DNA from 3 places in the Bacillus sp. V33-4 genome. Region 3 is predicted to be linked to each of the others. Evidence: riboswitches for the same ligand, from Rfam matches in the RefSeq annotation. Region 3 holds a riboswitch; each other region holds the start of a gene.
What was found. A riboswitch is a leader RNA that binds a small molecule or an ion and turns the genes downstream of it on or off. The one in region 3 is predicted to bind cyclic di-GMP.
Positions count from the first base shown of each region.

Region 1: linked by a shared signal. The riboswitch ahead of CVD23_RS18950 (hypothetical protein) and the one ahead of CVD23_RS04425 (helix-turn-helix domain-containing protein) in region 3 are both predicted to bind cyclic di-GMP.
Region 2: linked by a shared signal. The riboswitch ahead of CVD23_RS11995 (DUF5667 domain-containing protein) and the one ahead of CVD23_RS04425 (helix-turn-helix domain-containing protein) in region 3 are both predicted to bind cyclic di-GMP.

Region 1 covers NZ_PGVC01000059.1:24,254-29,770, forward strand. Annotated here, with positions in the region: gene CVD23_RS18935 (cation diffusion facilitator family transporter) at 74-997, shown strand; gene CVD23_RS18940 (hypothetical protein) at 1,201-1,476, shown strand; gene CVD23_RS18945 (TerC family protein) at 1,686-2,384, shown strand; cyclic di-GMP riboswitch class I at 2,649-2,733, shown strand; gene CVD23_RS18950 (hypothetical protein) at 2,915-3,133, shown strand; gene CVD23_RS18955 (YkvS family protein) at 3,180-3,386, shown strand; gene CVD23_RS18960 (hypothetical protein) at 3,433-3,810, shown strand; gene CVD23_RS18965 (chemotaxis protein CheX) at 4,072-4,524, shown strand; gene CVD23_RS18970 (response regulator) at 4,631-4,987, shown strand; gene CVD23_RS18975 (phosphatidylglycerol lysyltransferase domain-containing protein) at 5,026-5,517, shown strand, end outside.
Region 2 covers NZ_PGVC01000030.1:26,620-32,136, forward strand. Annotated here, with positions in the region: gene CVD23_RS11985 (anti-sigma-I factor RsgI family protein) at 37-1,296, opposite strand; gene CVD23_RS11990 (sigma-70 family RNA polymerase sigma factor) at 1,290-1,988, opposite strand; gene CVD23_RS11995 (DUF5667 domain-containing protein) at 2,135-3,661, opposite strand; cyclic di-GMP riboswitch class I at 3,725-3,810, opposite strand; gene CVD23_RS12000 (plasmid pRiA4b ORF-3 family protein) at 3,987-4,586, shown strand; gene CVD23_RS12005 (APC family permease) at 5,407-5,517, opposite strand, start outside.
Region 3 covers NZ_PGVC01000010.1:17,570-23,086, reverse strand. Annotated here, with positions in the region: gene CVD23_RS04445 (TrkA C-terminal domain-containing protein) at 1-38, opposite strand, end outside; gene CVD23_RS04440 (hypothetical protein) at 209-478, opposite strand; gene CVD23_RS04435 (magnesium transporter CorA family protein) at 758-1,699, shown strand; gene CVD23_RS04430 (HD domain-containing phosphohydrolase) at 1,791-3,479, opposite strand; gene CVD23_RS04425 (helix-turn-helix domain-containing protein) at 3,639-4,133, opposite strand; cyclic di-GMP riboswitch class I at 4,536-4,624, opposite strand.

The DNA of each region.
Region 1 (5,517 bases), on a different contig from region 3:
CAGTTGCGATAAAATCGGGATTGCATATATAATATATATGAGCATATACTCATATATAGAAAGAAGGGTTCTTATGGGTCACCACCATGGCCATTCTCACGGACACGGACATTCTCATGGGCAGACAAAAAATAAAAAAGCTTTATTTTTATCTTTTTTATTAATCGCAACCTTCATGTTTGTTGAGGTAATTGGCGGAATTTTAACGAATAGCCTCGCTTTACTTTCGGATGCAGGTCACATGCTTAGCGATGCAGCGGCACTGGGATTAAGCTTTTTTGCCATAAAACTAGGTGAAAGGCAGGCAACCAGAACCAAGTCATTCGGGTATAGACGATTTGAGATCATTGCAGCTGCCTTAAATGGGTTAACTCTGATTCTTATTTCGCTCTATATTTTTAATGAAGCAATTCAAAGATTTCTTGATCCTCCTGAAGTGCAAAGCTTAGGGATGTTAACCATCGCATTTACTGGATTATTGGTAAACATAGTAGCTGCATGGATACTAATGAGAGCTGATAAAGATGAAAACTTAAACGTGAGAAGTGCCTTTCTTCATGTAATAGGTGACATGGTCGGTTCGGTTGGAGCTATCGTCGCTGCACTGCTCATCTATTTCCTTGGATGGGGGATTGCCGACCCGATTGCCAGCGTCATTGTTGCGGTTCTTGTTCTTGTTAGCGGTTGGAGAGTGATGAAAGACTCTATACATGTATTGATGGAAGGGACACCAATACAGATTGAAGCAGAAAAAGTAAAAGCCACTTTATTAACTATTCCTAATGTCAATCAAGTTCATGATTTGCATATATGGTCGATCACTTCAGGGATGCCGATGCTCAGCTGCCACATTGCCATTGATGCAGACGGTGTCCATGATACGGTTTTGCTCCAGGCACAGTCGATCCTCCATGATGATTTTGGAATCGAACACAGCACGTTACAGGTTGAAAACGAAGAAACAGGCTGTCCAAATCATCATGGAAGTTGTAATTAAATCATTCTAAGGGGCACTCAACGTCAGTTTACATGACTTTATGGGGTGACCCCTTTTACGGGTTAAAATGGATTCAGCTCTAACTTGAGATATTTTTGAAGATTAATTAACAAGCATTCGTAAAAAGAATAATTAGCCTCTCAGTAAGTAAACCCTATCACTGTGTGAAAAAATGTAGCGAAAAATGAAAAGGAGCGAACAATATGCAATATCAATTGGGTGATACTTTTATTACAAAGGAAGACCTTGAATTAAATAACGGTGTTGTCAAAAAGGGGTCCACTGGCGTAATCGATGAAATCCAATCGGATCATGATTATGATGATGGTGGACAGCCCGTACCGTACCGGATTTGGTTTAGTCATTTCAATCACTACAAAGTGAATGACACGAATGATCCAAATCCAAGGGAAACCTATTATTGGTTTAATGACAGGGACATTGAACAATATATGGAAAAGGTCGTAAATCTCCATTAAAATACGAATGGCTAAAACAATAGATATAATTACCAAAACCGGCATACAGTTGAACTGTAGCCGGTTTTAGCTTTCACTACATCACCTTTTATAAAATATGTACGATCTACCGATAAACCAACCTGAGAATGTTCTTTCGAAATTTCGGTTTAAAATGTTGAAATAGATAAAAACTAGGGCAGTAGAACTTATCACAATTTGTCAGGGGGATGACAGTGGAATTCTTGGGAATGGAACTATCAACACTTATAAAAGTCATAGGTGTAGATCTGATCTTAAGCGGAGATAATGCAATCGTTATTGCGCTGGCCGCTCGAAATGTACCACCCGAACATCGGAGAAAAGCGATATTTTGGGGTACACTGGGCGCGATCATTTTACGGTTAATTTTCGCTGCAATTATTGTCTGGTTATTGGGAATACCTTTTATATCTTTCATTGGTGGACTCTTATTGCTTCAGATTGCTTATAAGTTGCTAGCCGGAAAAGAAAAAGAACACAAAGCCGGTGGCGCAACAGTGGCAGCGGCTGTGAGAACGATCATTATCGCAGATGCCGTAATGTCCCTTGACAATGTCTTGGCATTAGCGGGTGTCGCACATGGATTCGTCCCGATTTTGGTTGGTATTTTAATTTCTATTCCAATCATTGTTTGGGGCAGCCAGCTATTATTGCGCGTAATGGAAAAATTCCCGTTCATCATTTATGCTGGTGCCGGGCTGTTGGCATATACTGCGGGAGAAATGATGATTGAAGACGAAACAATAGAAGCATTTCTTCATTCTGTCGTTCCCGGCTTAGTCGACGAGATCCACACGTGGCTTCCAATTGTCTTAGTCATTTTAGTGGTAGGTGTTGGGTATTTTAGAAGAAGGGACAATCTTCTCAAAACTACTGATGTTATTTAAATATGTTTACATAGCGTCAGTGCGAAAAAAGGACTGACACAGTTGTTTATTGACAGACTGTCGGGAAATTGGTAGAAGTAATTGATTCCCGAACAGGATTAACGAAAAAATAGAAGGTCGGATTGAGTTTTGTAAGGATATTCCGGCGAAATTTAATTATCATATAAATGAATCCTAAGGCATGAGTATAATTACCTATTTTTGTTATAAAATGGCGAAAAATGTTGAAATTTCCCTTCTAAAGTTTTACTATCATATTAATCAAATGTAAAACGGCAAACTTGTTGAAAGACAAGGACGCAAAGCCACGAGTCTAAGGTCATCGTACTAGGATAGTCGGGTTGCCAAAAAGTTCGGGAAAAATCATCGGTAAATGGTGCTTGAAAACCATTTATACAACAAGTCCACCAACTTTTTCGGTGGATTTTTTTGTATAAAAATTTAAGCGAGGCTTACGGGTACAATTATTCAATTTACGTAACTTCTTAGTTTTAAAGCTTAAAGAATCATAGGTGAGGAAGCGATGATAAATGGAGTTAATTAATTGTATTCAATGTCATGAAATATTTGTACATTCCGGAACAGCCGAACAGCTTTGCGCTAAATGCGCCCAACAGGAGAGCGTATTACTTCGCGAAGTAAAACATTATTTAAGACGTAAACCAAAAGCAACGATCCTGGAAATACAAGAGGATTTAAATATCCCTTCAAATATCGTTATACGCTGGAAAAAAGAAAATCGGATTTGAATTTATGAATGCAACATTAACACATAAAAAAGGGAGAGAGTTAGTGGTGGAAAGAATAAAATCGGGAAAAGCGAAGAAAGGCGACACGATTCTTTTTGAACGAAAAGATACTTCATGTGAAGGCGAAGTGTTTCTTGTCAGGGAAAACAGTGTACTGGTTGAAATTTCACGGGAAGCTGCCCGAATTTTTGGATACGAGACTCCAAATACAGTGGTGGGACATGGGAATTATATGATTATTAAGAAAGTATAGTCAAGCCAAAGTAGCCAGGTTAACAAGAAATAGAGGAGAAGAGATCATGCAGCTTTCTGAGTTAATTTCGAAAATAAATAAAAGTGTAGAGGATCTGGATCTTATTTCAACAAGAAAGCTTATCGAAGCCAACATAACAATTCTTAATCAGAATAAAAATCTCCTGAAAAGTAATGCCAGGGAATTACTCGAATTCTTAACTAATAGTTTGGATAATGAAGATAAACCACTGACACGCCAGGAATTGGGGGCTATCAATTCAATAAACGCTTACGCCTCAAGATTTGACGTGAGAGGGCTGAAGATTAGTATAAAGGATAAAGCGCAATTGCTGTTGCGCAAAGATGTCATTCTTTACCTGAATTCTGATGCTAAAATTTTATTAGAGGGACTAGGAGCTATAACAAAAGACGACCAGCAATGAGGTCGTTTTTTTTATGGGGATTTTTCTTTCTATTATTTTCATGAGGAAACAGCTGTAGCTGCCCAATCTCTTGCCCAGCTGGCAGAGGAGCTGAACCAGTCGGTATCCGGTTTTAAAGTGAACTAAATATGATAGAATAATAGATAGTTGACCCCAATCCGATGAATGAAGGATTGGGGTTGCCTAATTGAATAGAGGTAGTGTATTGTCGATAGCTCTATATGAGCGTCAAATATTTATTAATTGGAGGAAATACACAGAATGAATCTTACACAATCCCAGCCGGTTTCCATACTTATGGATGGTATGCTTTCGTCATTAGACCATGTCGTTCCCGTCCCCTATGAAAAAGGAAGCCCGCAAAGTCTGGAAAACTATCTAAACCTTCAATTTGGTGTGTTAATCGGACTTACAGGTGATCTGAAAGGAAAGATTATTTATAAAGGTGATCAGGAGTTATTCGGTTCACTTGGAGAAGCCATGTATGGGATGCCGATGGAGGGAGAGATGTTGAAATCTTTTGCCGGTGAACTTGGTAATATGATCTCAGGAGGGTTATGCGCAAACGTATTTCAACAGGGAATTTCACTGGATATCACATCTCCGACGATCATGGAAGGGGATTCCAAAATATCAGGTTTTAAGAAGGGAATCCAGTTTGTTGTTACTTTTAAAGAAAAGGGGAATCTCATCATTTATTTTTTACTCGATTGATGTGATTGTCCAAGAAATGAACGCGATAACACGATTTTTATTTTTTCACAAAATGCAGAAAATGAAAGAACTATAATATATAATAGAAAGAGGTTTTTACTTTTTTATGGCAAAAGTCTTAATAACGGATGATGCAGCATTTATGAGATTGTTACTAAAAGATATGATTATTAAAGCAGGACATGAAGTTGTTGGTGAGGCTGAAAACGGACTGGTGGCCGTTGAAAAATATAAAGAGCTTCAACCGGACCTCGTGACAATGGATATTACAATGCCGGAAATGGACGGCGTTCATGCAGTGAAAGAAATTAAAAAAATCGACCCTAATGCCAAAATCATTATGTGCTCGGCAATGGGGCAGCAGGATATGGTGGTCGAAGCCATTCAGGCAGGTGCGAGAGAGTTCATTGTCAAGCCCTTTTCAAGTGAACGAATTGAAGAGGCATTAAGCAAATTATTGTAAAAGAATGACTTTGGAAATTTAGCTTTACGGAGGGACATATGCTCCTTGTTTACTCTTTGTCATTATTATTTTTAATTACTGTCTATCTCTTCGTTAAAGAGAATCGAGTTATCGGGTCAGTTCAAAATGAAACGGACTTGAATGAAATTTGGACGTTTCTAGAAAAATATGGTGGTAATCATACCTCTCATTTAAGCTTTTTAAATGACAAATTGTTTTATTGGGCGAAAAATGAACAAGTTTTGCTTACTTATCAAAAGGTAGGCAAAACTTGCGTCGTTTTAGGGGACCCGGTTGGGAAAGAATCATTCATAAAAGACGCAATAAAGGAATTTAAACAATTTTGTTACCGGTCAGGTAATGAGCCGGTTTTTTATCATGTTTCTCCACGTTTTTTAGATGATTATATACAAAAGGGATACCATTCGGTTAAGGTTGGCGAAGAAGCGAGAATTCGCATACCGGAGTTTTCGACGGTCGGGAAAAAGAAAACGCGGCTTCGAACGCCGATCAATAAATTCGAACGGAAC
Region 2 (5,517 bases), on a different contig from region 3:
AAATCAGAAAAGCACCTGCGAGGGTGCTTTTCTGGCTTATTGTGTCCAATCTTTTTCAGGATTCTCTGAATTTAAATATCTGCTCTCACGAACATGTTCTTCGTCATTTTGATCGGCATCATCTTCCTCCATCCCATCTACTGTTTCTTGTTGTTCCTGCTCTTGATGATCGTCATTTGCAGGAGGCTTGAAATTTTCGTTCTCTGCTGGTGCTTGATCATCCCTTTCTATCTCATTCTGATCTTCTTCCTTTATACTACTGTTATCAGGAACTGGTTTTCGCCCATTTTGTTGTTCATTATCTTGATTTTGGTTTCCTGCTGGTTGTTTATTTTCTTGATCTTTATCAATTATTTCAACCTTTGAAGTATTGTTGCTGTTATTGATCTCTTCTTTTTTTACAGCCTTCGGAACCGACTTATTGTTTGAACCAACATCTGGAGTACGACTTCCAGTAGGTGAAGATTCTTCTTTAGGTAAATCATCGTGCTCAACCTTAGCTTTATTATCGTTGGGTTTAATCTTTTCTAAATGATTATTCCCCTGAACGGATTGCCGTGGTTGTTGCCCAAGCTCCTTTAATTCCGCAATTGATCGGCTGCGAATCGTTTCTTTACTGATGTTGTGGCCTTTGTCTATTAGATCCTTATAGCTTACATATTTATTTATTGACAGACTTGCTTTGTGGGCTTTATCTAGAGTGTTTTTATTTTCTTTTTTGATAAACACCTCGGCATCGACCTTATTATCATTAAGTGAGACCGTCAAAGCACTTTGGATATCATCATCCAGTTCATCCAAATTTCCTCTAAGCGGCACAACCGTAACTGCTACCAGCCCTTTTTTATCCGTTTTCAAATATTTCTTTTTGACAGTATGGCGGATAAATTCATCAATAAATGTATATAAATTTTCATCTTCTGTTGAGATCGATTTAATTACTTCCTGTCCATCATCATTTACAGGAATAACTTTCAGTATATTCAACTGCTTATCGATATGAACTTCAACGGAAGGGTTAATATCAATTGCGACTACATACGAATCTTGTTGAGTCTGCGAATTGAAAAGAAAATAACCGATTACAGAGAGCACCAAAATTGCAGCAAGTGATAAATATTTAATTGGCCGGAACCGACTGGTGCTTTTTTCAGAATAGGTGTAAAGCTGGCCAATCCGAGGCACACCATCTTCAGGCCAGGGAATATTTTTAAAAATACCGCCCTCGCACATTATCACCACATATTCCTGGTTCACCTCTATAACAATTCCCTGATAGATTGTATTGTTCAGCATAATTGTTCATCTCCCGCTGGAATGCTGATATATTGAGTCAACTGGCGCCATTCCGGATGCAGCCTTAGTATGATTAACGTGATTAAATATTTTCGGTGCCTTTCGACCGTTTTAATAGAATAGCCCGTTTTTTTGCTAAAGAGTGTCGCAGGCAGGCGTTTTTTCTTCAAAAAATCCTCCACCAATTCAGGAAAGCCGACAAACTGGTGTGCCATTAAAATCATTTTATCCCTTGAATCTTTATGTTTTGGAGCATAGTGCTCCAGCTCTTCAAAAAGAATATCGAATTCGTTTAAGCTCTTCTTAAACTCCAAAATTTCCTCAATCAGTTCTTTTTCCTGTAAAGTTTGCTGGTAAGATTTAAGAGATTGCTTTTCCTCACATTCTTCATCTTGATTGAGACGATCTGCCTTTTGTTCTTTTCGAAAAAAATCGATCAGATCTCTTTTGATAAGAAGATAGGCATAATTTAAGAAGCTTCTGCCTCGCTGGCTGTTATATGTATCAATTGCACGATTAAAAGCCAGTAAGCTGACACTCGCCTCTTCTTCGCTCCAGTTAATATAACGACCGGTAATATGGCCGGCCGTATTAATGATATATGGTCGGTAATGGCGAATGATTGTTTCTCTATCTATTTCGTTCCCGTTTACCGCTGCTGAAATTAATATACCAAGCTCTGAATCTTGCAACTGACCACCCCCGAATGCCTACTAGATAATCATACTTTTAAAGTTTAAAGGGGTAAAGAAGCTTTTTAAAAGTGCTTTTAATTTTCCCGAAAAGAATTCATAAGAAAATACAAATAGAAGGAGCCAGCGGCGTGGCTCCTTTGACCTTAATTTTCTCCGTCTTCTGAATGTTCTCCTTCTTCCCCGTTTTCGTTTTTATTTTGGTTTTGTTGGTCTTTATATTGCTTTTCAGCTTGTTCTTTCGCTAATTGTTCTTGTTGTTTACGAGCTTGTTCTACTTGCTGTTTTGCTAATTTTTCTTGTTGTTTGCGAGTTTGTTCTGCTTGTTCTCTTTGCTTTTTTTCTTGCTCTGCTTGTTGCTTGCGAGCTTGTTCCTCTTTTTCCCGCTGCTGCTCTGCCAGTTCTTCTTGTCTTTCACGTTCCTGTTCAGCTGCTTCCCTGGCCGCTTGTTCCTGTTCTTTTTTACCCTTTTCTAATTCCTTTTGTTTTGAAGCAGTTTGCTCTGCTTGTTTTTTATTATTTTCTGTGTTCTCAGCTATATTATTTGAATCATTTTGCTCTTCATCATCGTCGTATTGCCCTTCGTTATCTTCTTCTTCCCTGTCGTTGGAATTTCCTTCTTCATTCTGTTCTGCCAGTTCTTCATCTGCGTCTTCTTGTAATTCTTTCAGTTCCTTTGCAACTTTTTCCTGAATTTTTTTAATTTTTTTATCAGCTTCCGCCTTGGTGATTTCACCCGTTGCGAGCTTTTCTTGAATTTTGGCAAGCTTCTCTGATGCTTCCTGCTCTATTTCCGCATATTCCTTAACTATTTCAAATTCAACCTTCTGTTTCTTAATATCTTTCAGTGATTTTTCCAATCTTTCTACCGTGGCTGTATCGTTTGATTTTTTCGCTTGTTCTATCGCCTCTTCGATTAGATCTTCTTTTTGATTAATCACTTTACCAACCAGTTTGCCCAGGTCTATATTTAACTCTTTTGCTATTTGCCCAAAGCCCATATTTTTATTCTTTAATAAATCAACAATTTCTGCTTCTGTTTTTTCGCTTTCCTCAGATAGAGCAAGAACTTTTACAATTTGTCCAAATCCCAGGCCTTCTGCACGTAGTGCTTTTACCTTTTCTGTATTTAATTCCTTAACCACGCTCGCTACTATAAAAGCTTCTTTTTTAGTAGAATTCAATTCCTCTAATTTATTGTCTGCTAATAAGTCTTCGCCAGGGATATCGAGTGCAGCAGTTTGCTCCAACTCACTTGTTAACTGATCCTTTACCTCTCCGTTCAGATCCGAATCCAATACAATCTGCGCAACCTTATCGCCCGCTTCCTGCAAGGAAACTAAGTATTCATCAATTAAGTTCGTAATATATTGATCTTGATCTGTCTCGGCTATTTCAGCTAATTCCGAAAGCCGCTCCTGAGAAAATTGAAGCAATAATTCGGTTTCCTTTACATCATTAAACGCAAAAAATAACTGCAAATCTTCAGACAGCTTATCAAAGAAATAAGTAAAACTATTGTCCGGTGTGGTACCTGCTGCAACTTGGGAAAATGGTGCGTTTACTGTATCATCAGCTGGCGCTGTGTCTCCCTCTGCATAAGCCGCAGTACTAAACAATAGGCCTCCCATGAAAACTCCGCCCGAAATGAGCCGCTTGATATTTCTGTTCATTTAACTTCTCTCCTTATAAAAAATAAGAAAAGATGAAAAAGCTATTATCTTCGTCCGCACTGGTCTGGCAGCTGGCTGACATAGGTTTTACCCCGTTAGTCCCTCTAGCTTTGCGTCGCCATTTTTCAATGGTTTTGCCTTTATCAACTTTTCTAATATTCTATACGATTCCATGTCGAAATTTGAGGGGGAAATTGGCGAAATAAAAAAATTTTTATTAACTACCGTTAAAGCAGAAGTGGGTGAATTGTTGGATTATCAGATCAAAAATATAAGAACAGGAACAAAAAAACCAAAAAGTTCTGTGCGAAAAGCAAAACCTATAATGACGTACCAATTGAAAGTATCACTAAAAGGTATCCGGCCGCCTATTTGGAGAAGGATCGAAGTGCATAGCGAGTTAACCTTCCACCAGCTGCATGAAGTGATTCAAGTATTAATGGGCTGGGAAAACTATCATTTATACAGTTTTGAATATAATGATGTTTTGATTGAGCTTCCCGAAGATGAATTAGAGACTGGGTTTTTCCTTCCTAAAATGAGGGAAACAACTGATTCACGGAAAGAAAAGCTGGGAGACTGGATCCGAACAGAAAAGGATGAATTCCTCTACACCTATGATTTCGGAGATGACTGGGAGCATATGGTGACAGTAGAAAAGATCGAGCAAGTATCTGAAAAGCTTAAATACCCTGTCTGCCTAAAAGGAAAACGCGCATGCCCACCGGAAGACGTTGGAGGTATTTACGGTTATTCAGCTCTGTTACAAGCTTTTCAAGATCAGGGGGACCGGCAACTTGATCAAGAGGAAAAGGAATACATGGAGGAGCTGCGCGAATGGTATGGACCTATTGATCCGGAGGCGTTTGACATTGATCAAGTCAACCAATCTCTTAAAAAGGTTTTGACAAACAGGAAACGATAAGAGCTTGTTTTAAGAGTGGATTGAAATTTTCCACTCTTATTTTGATCATGATAGCTTTTTCCCCCAGTCTCGTTTATGCGCACTGTCTTTTTCTGGAGAGTCTAACTTAAAGTCAACTACAAAAACCAAGTTTAGCTGAAAAAGATATAGTGGACATTAAATAAACGCCCAGTAGAGAGGTGTTATTTTGTGATCTTTTTCTGTTAAATTCTTCAAAATACCCTATTAACAAACAATATTAAACCCTTTATTCATGCAAACATACGATCATTATCGAAAATCCTGTCGTTCTTTATCGAGAACTTTTTGTTTATAGAGATTACTTATCAAGTTATTATTGGATTACTAGACAAACAGGAGGTTAAGGTAATGCCGTTATTATATATGAAAGAAATCTTTACTCCTTTAAAATTGATCGGAATTAAATTCTTCATAACAAAAGAAGGCGATAAGTATATAAAAATTTGGAATAAACCTCGAAAAAGGATTTTTAGTTAATATATTTCAATATCTACGAAAAGTATAAGGATCTTTGCTATGAGATCATTGATGATTATTGGCAAGGCCTTTTTTATTTGTCCCGCTTTCGAAATCCCCGATCTATGAAAGAAAACTCAAATTTATCAAATGTATTCTTTCAAAGGCTTCGGCTCGACTTGCTTTAAGTGTGCAATTCATATTTTTAGTCAAATAAAAAGCTAGCTTAGCAACTTGGGCCAAGCTAGCAAAAACCAAATGAATTTATTCTTCTGCCCATTTTCCACTTTAGATTCCAGGTAATAGAGAGTAAGCCCTTCTTGAATAATTCCTCCCCCGTCTCTTACTCCACATTCAAAGAAGAATCCTTCTTCACCAGCTTTAAATAAATCATATAAACTATTCCGATTGCCATCCATATAAAACCGAGTTGTTTGCTGGTTGCATCAAGGCT
Region 3 (5,517 bases):
ATAATCGCGATATAAATTAAAATAAAAAGAAAACCCACTTTTTATCACCTCAACCTTCTGTTGCCTAAATGAATGAAATTATGCATGTCCAGGAAATAAAAGAACCCGAGGAGACTTTGTCCGCTCAGGTTCTTTTTCTATGAAATTCCAATGTTGTCATCTGATTTGCCACAACTGCCCCGGCGACAAAATGCTCGATTTATTATGATCATGACTGCTTCACTTCGTTGTAATAATTAACAGAGTACATTGCACCTTCACTGACCATCTTGTTGTCTTCGATATCTTCCGGATCCGGGTGTCCTGCTTTTTCTAATGGCGGCAAACTGTTTGGAAGCTGTTTTCCTGGCATGAATTTTTTTCTTAATTTTGTAGAATAGAACTCAATTTTATTTGAATTAGGTTTTAAAGCGAGCCATAATGCTGTAACGCCCACACCGAACAACACGTAAGATTTAACCGAACCAGACTGGATCATGTTTCTGTTCCTCCCTGTCGTTTTTTAATAAGTTAACATCTAAGGAGTTTGTTTCTTTAAGGTATCCCGCCTTGTTGAATAATATGTACCCGTTTTTATTACAGGAGAAACACAATCGAAAACTTTTTATTTTTCATTGATGGGTGAAATTGCTGTCACCGCTAAAAAAAGTATCTGTTCACAAGAATGGGAAACATGAGAAAGGTCTACTAGTTTTAATTGTTATCAAAAAGGGGAAAAAGGGTAACCATGGAAGTGACTTTTTTGGGAGGATAAGATATGGACCATACATTCCTGCAGCATAATTGGAAATGGTATCAGCTAAAATACGATGATGCTGATCTGGTGCATGAGATCACCAAAGAATATCAGCCTTGCGATGACTGGATGAAAGGTATTAAAGAAAAAAAGTCAAATTTGTTACAAATCGATGTGACAAAATTAAATAAGGAATTTTTGAGGGGTTCAATTGTTTATCAGCAAAATATTGACGATAAAGAAGACCACCATCTTTTCTACTTTTACATTACAAGAGAATTTTTTATTACAGTAGGCCTCGACTTTGAGATTCTGGAATCAACAAACCTGCCGGCGATGCTTGACCAGATGGAAAGGGCAACTTCCCCTATTGAGGGTTTTTCCATTTTGCTGGCTGATATCTTAAATAACTTTTTAAGAAAAGTCGACGAATTCGAAGTTCGCCTCAGGAAATTAATGTGGAGGATTCAAGAGGAAAACAATATAAGTATATTGGATGATATTTTTGATACCCGACATGAGTTATTAATCAGGAAAAACTTGATGATACCACTTATGGAGGTTGAAATGGGTTTGGAGGAAACCTTTAATGATGAGATTAATAAAAAGCCGGAATATCAGCGCTTAAGTAAAAGGCTGGAAAGAGGACTACGCTTAATAGGTGAGTACCAGCAGGAAATCGACACAATGATCGATCTTGAGGAAGTTGTTTCCACACATAGGGGAAATGAAATTATCAAAACGTTGACTGTATTTACTGTTCTCTTTACACCGCTAATGGCATTGGGAGCGCTATGGGGAATGAATTTTGAATTTATGCCCGAGCTGAAATGGAAATTTGGTTATTTATATGCCATTATTTTAATGGTCATATCGACCGTGGCCATTTATCTTTATTTAAGATTAAAAGGATGGATGGGAGATATATTGACCCCAAAAGAAAAGGACTCATTTTTCAAATAGCATACTTCCAAGCATCCCTGCCGATAACCGGCAGGGATGTTTGTGATAGCTCCCGATCAGATGGCGGAATTTACACACCGTCACCGAGCAGCTATCCATTCATTCGAGCCATCTCTTTCGTATTTAGTTGATCCAGCATGTCCGCAAGAGTCGCTGCATGAATATCAGCCTTCAGTGCTGACGTGAGCTTAACCGTTAAGCCTGCGGACACGACAATTAACTGGCGGTGCTGTTCCTTTAACCATTGAATCGTCTGGAGCATTTCAGGAAGTTTCTCTTCGGCAGGCGGTGTGAACCCCAAGTATTTCAATTTCTTTTTTTGGATAAAAGCGAGCAGTTCTTCCTTTGGAATTGAAAGCCCAAGGTTATAAACTTTCCAGCGATTGATTGTCAGGACATCCGCTACAATTTGCAGCGGCACTGACTGTTCTTCATTTCCAAACGAGGTCAGAACAATGCTCTCCCGAGTATGATCAATTTCAGGCATGAATTGTTCAAGAGCTTTATGCATGATATTTTTTGTTGCTTCCTCGGCAATCCTTAGCTCGGACATGGCAATTTCACCATTTTTATACTGGGTATAAAGCCTAGTGATTGAACTGTAAATAATTTTCGAGTAAATCTCTTCAATCCTCATCCCGTCAATGATCACCTGGAAAATCTCATAGGCCTGCTTGATGTCTCCGTTTTTTAATACTTTTATGTAAGCATCAAAGTTCTTTTCAGGATCATATTCGGACCACTCGACCAAATTGCTGATAGTTATTGAGTAATTTGATGGTAGTTCAATAGGCTCTAGCTGATCAAGCAGTCTAACGACCGGCAATGTTGGAAAGGCCTCTTTTATTAACACAATCTTCGCATGTTTATTGTTTGATAAATTGACAATTGATTCTGCCGGATAGATTTTCAATAATTCGATAAATTGGATTAGACACTCTTTTTCAAACTTGGGAACATCACTGATTAAAAACTGAATAGCCTGCGCAGCATGAAACGGCTCCCTGTAAGGTCTTTTTAAGGTAAGAGCAGAGTAAACATCGACGATCATTAATATTTTCAGCTCCAATGAAAGCAGGTCATTGATTTTCCCCTCCGGATATCCTGAACCATCGATTCGTTCATGGTGGGATTTGGCCAGAACTGCGACCGCTTCGTCAAAGCCAAGGTTTTTTAATATTTTGTAGCCTTCGATTGCATGATTTTGGACGTTCTGGAATTCTTCAATCGTTAGCTTTGTTTCCTTCTGTAAAATATCTCTTGCTACATTAATTTTTCCAATATCATGCAGCAGATAACCGATCGCCAATTCCTCCAGGTTTTTAACTTCCATTTTGCGGGCAAGTAAAGTACCCATAACAAACACGTCGAATGAATGATAATAGCTGTATGAATCCCAGTTTCGCAAAGCGGCCAGCAAGCTCTCAATTTTCTCATCCATTAAAGTAGAGACAAATAAGTCTTCAACAAACATCAAGTCTTCCAATTCATACAATAGCTTTCCGTAACGATGCTCGTTCGCAAAATGCGTTAAGTTGGTAAAAAAGGTTTCTTTTATAAATTGAATTTGAAAGCTGTTTGAAACGGATTTGTTTTCCTGGCCGGAGTCAGTCAATATCTCGCTTTTAATAGCAATCTTTTTTACACCAAGTGACTTCAGCTTCTTAATAAGTTTTTCATTTAACAGAGTATCTTTTTTGATAACCAGTGTACTGTCGTGATAGATATCATCTTCGAGTATATCCCGGCTTATGACTTTGTCGATGTCTTTTAAAATCATTTATTTTCCCTCCAACTATTCACCATGGATTGAAATAAGAACTATTTGGGAGATATCTGCTGCAAAACCTGTTAGGTCGAATTTCTGTTATCCTTATTGATTCTTTGATATTTTCTGGCGACACTCATTGGGCTTCTGCCCAGGTGTTTACCTATCACTTCAAAGGAATGTCCCTTTGAGATGAGACATAACATTTGCTGAATCTCTTTGGTGGTCCACTTTTTGTAAGAAACAAAATTCTCGTTTTTTTTTTCGTTCATCCTCAACCCACTCGGGTTCGGGTAAGATCGCATGTTGATCTATTTTTTGAAAATTGACTTTGGATTTGTATTCGCCGGCCCATTCCCAAAAATCCTCAGGGTTAATAAACGTAAACTTTCTGGTTGTCCTTGTAATTTTCACACTGCTTTTTAAATGATGATTATCAATCCAGTTTTTGACTGTGTTCGGATCAACATGGAGATGCTTGGCCAGTTCATTCATGGTAAGCATCCCGGTATGCGATTTCGTTTGCGAGATTCCCAGCCTCTTCATTTTCGCGACAACTGCCTTTTCGGTCCTCCTTAACTGATTGGCGATTACAGGTACTTTTTTATTTCCGACACTCACCTTTAGATAATCGACTTCCTCTGTAGTCCATCGTTTGTATAACATTTTTCCATGCACCTTACTTTACCTTTACTATTAAGCTGAAAACTTTAAGCTAAGTATTGTACTGTGTATAGGTTCCAGGTGGCCAGGCACGGAGTTCATCATATTGAAAGACTTGCTTCAGTATTTAAAGGAGTGAGGTAAGCAAAGTGTGACTTAAATACTGAAACAATTGTTCAATAGCAAACTTAAATTGGGTGCGCCCGTTAGATTAATGCAGCCGGGAAAGCGCATACTTGCCTTGGCAATCAATGAAAAAACACTGCATAAAACCTATGTGGTACAGGTACAGTACAACCGTTGTTTATCTAGCATGAAAAATATGGTGTTTCACTTCATTAACTTATCGTTCGCCCCCTTGAGCTATAAAAATAAACCTATTCGCATAAACAGGTTTAAGAAACCTAAAGCAGCTGGCTGACCTGGCAATGTTTCCTGCGTTAGTCCCTTTAGCTTTGCGTCACCACTTTTCAGTGATTTTGCCTTTATAGAGGTAATTACGGTTATTATATATGCCATTCTAAACCAATATGTGTGGAAATTCGACAGCATTTTACGCAGAGGAATAGCATATGTGGTAAATAGAAAAATAGTTTACATAGAAAAAAAGTTATTTCTAAAAAATATTAAAAGTGGGAAATTGCTACATTTCTATCGAAAGTCTTTTTGTTTCTTTTAAGAATCGATCTTTTGTAGGACCTTTATCCTATTCGGAAAGAATTTTTTATGCTTTTTTGATATATTAGTAACCGTATTTTTTTAAATGCTAAATTTTAAATTTTCTATTTACTTTCTATTAACCATCTCATAAAAAGGTACAATTTTTCAGCGCTTTTAGATTGGAGCCTTCGATATTCGTACGATTCAACTATTTGGGAACTGTAATCTTGCACGATGTTTTGAACGGGAGAGTATAAAGCGTTAAGCCGTGGCCAAGTCTCCGGAGGTTTCTTTGATAGACCAGTGTTAAACGAACAAGTGAAAGTATATTCTGCAATATAAAAAGGATGCAACAGATCTGAAGGATTTTCATGGTGGAGGCGCAGATAGGAGCTGTAGCTGTAAATGGAAGATAAGGTAAGCTGAAGTTGAAGGTTGGAGGTTGATTATTATGAACTCTGGATTTTGGCAGCTTCGTTTAATGCTTCTATGAACAGAAGCTGAATTTGTAAAAAAAGAAAGCTCCGGATCAAGAAAACAATCCAGTCGGGAGTGCGGCTCTTTACTGGCGGAAGGAAGAGGGGAAATCGTTTTTTAGGACTCATTGTATCATGAAGTCAACTTCTATTTTAACAGATTACAGGGCATAGCGATAGCAGAAAAGTAGTTCGCGACAAAGAAAAAAGGACATACCCGTATTGGCTTTTAATCATGGAGAATGTCCTGT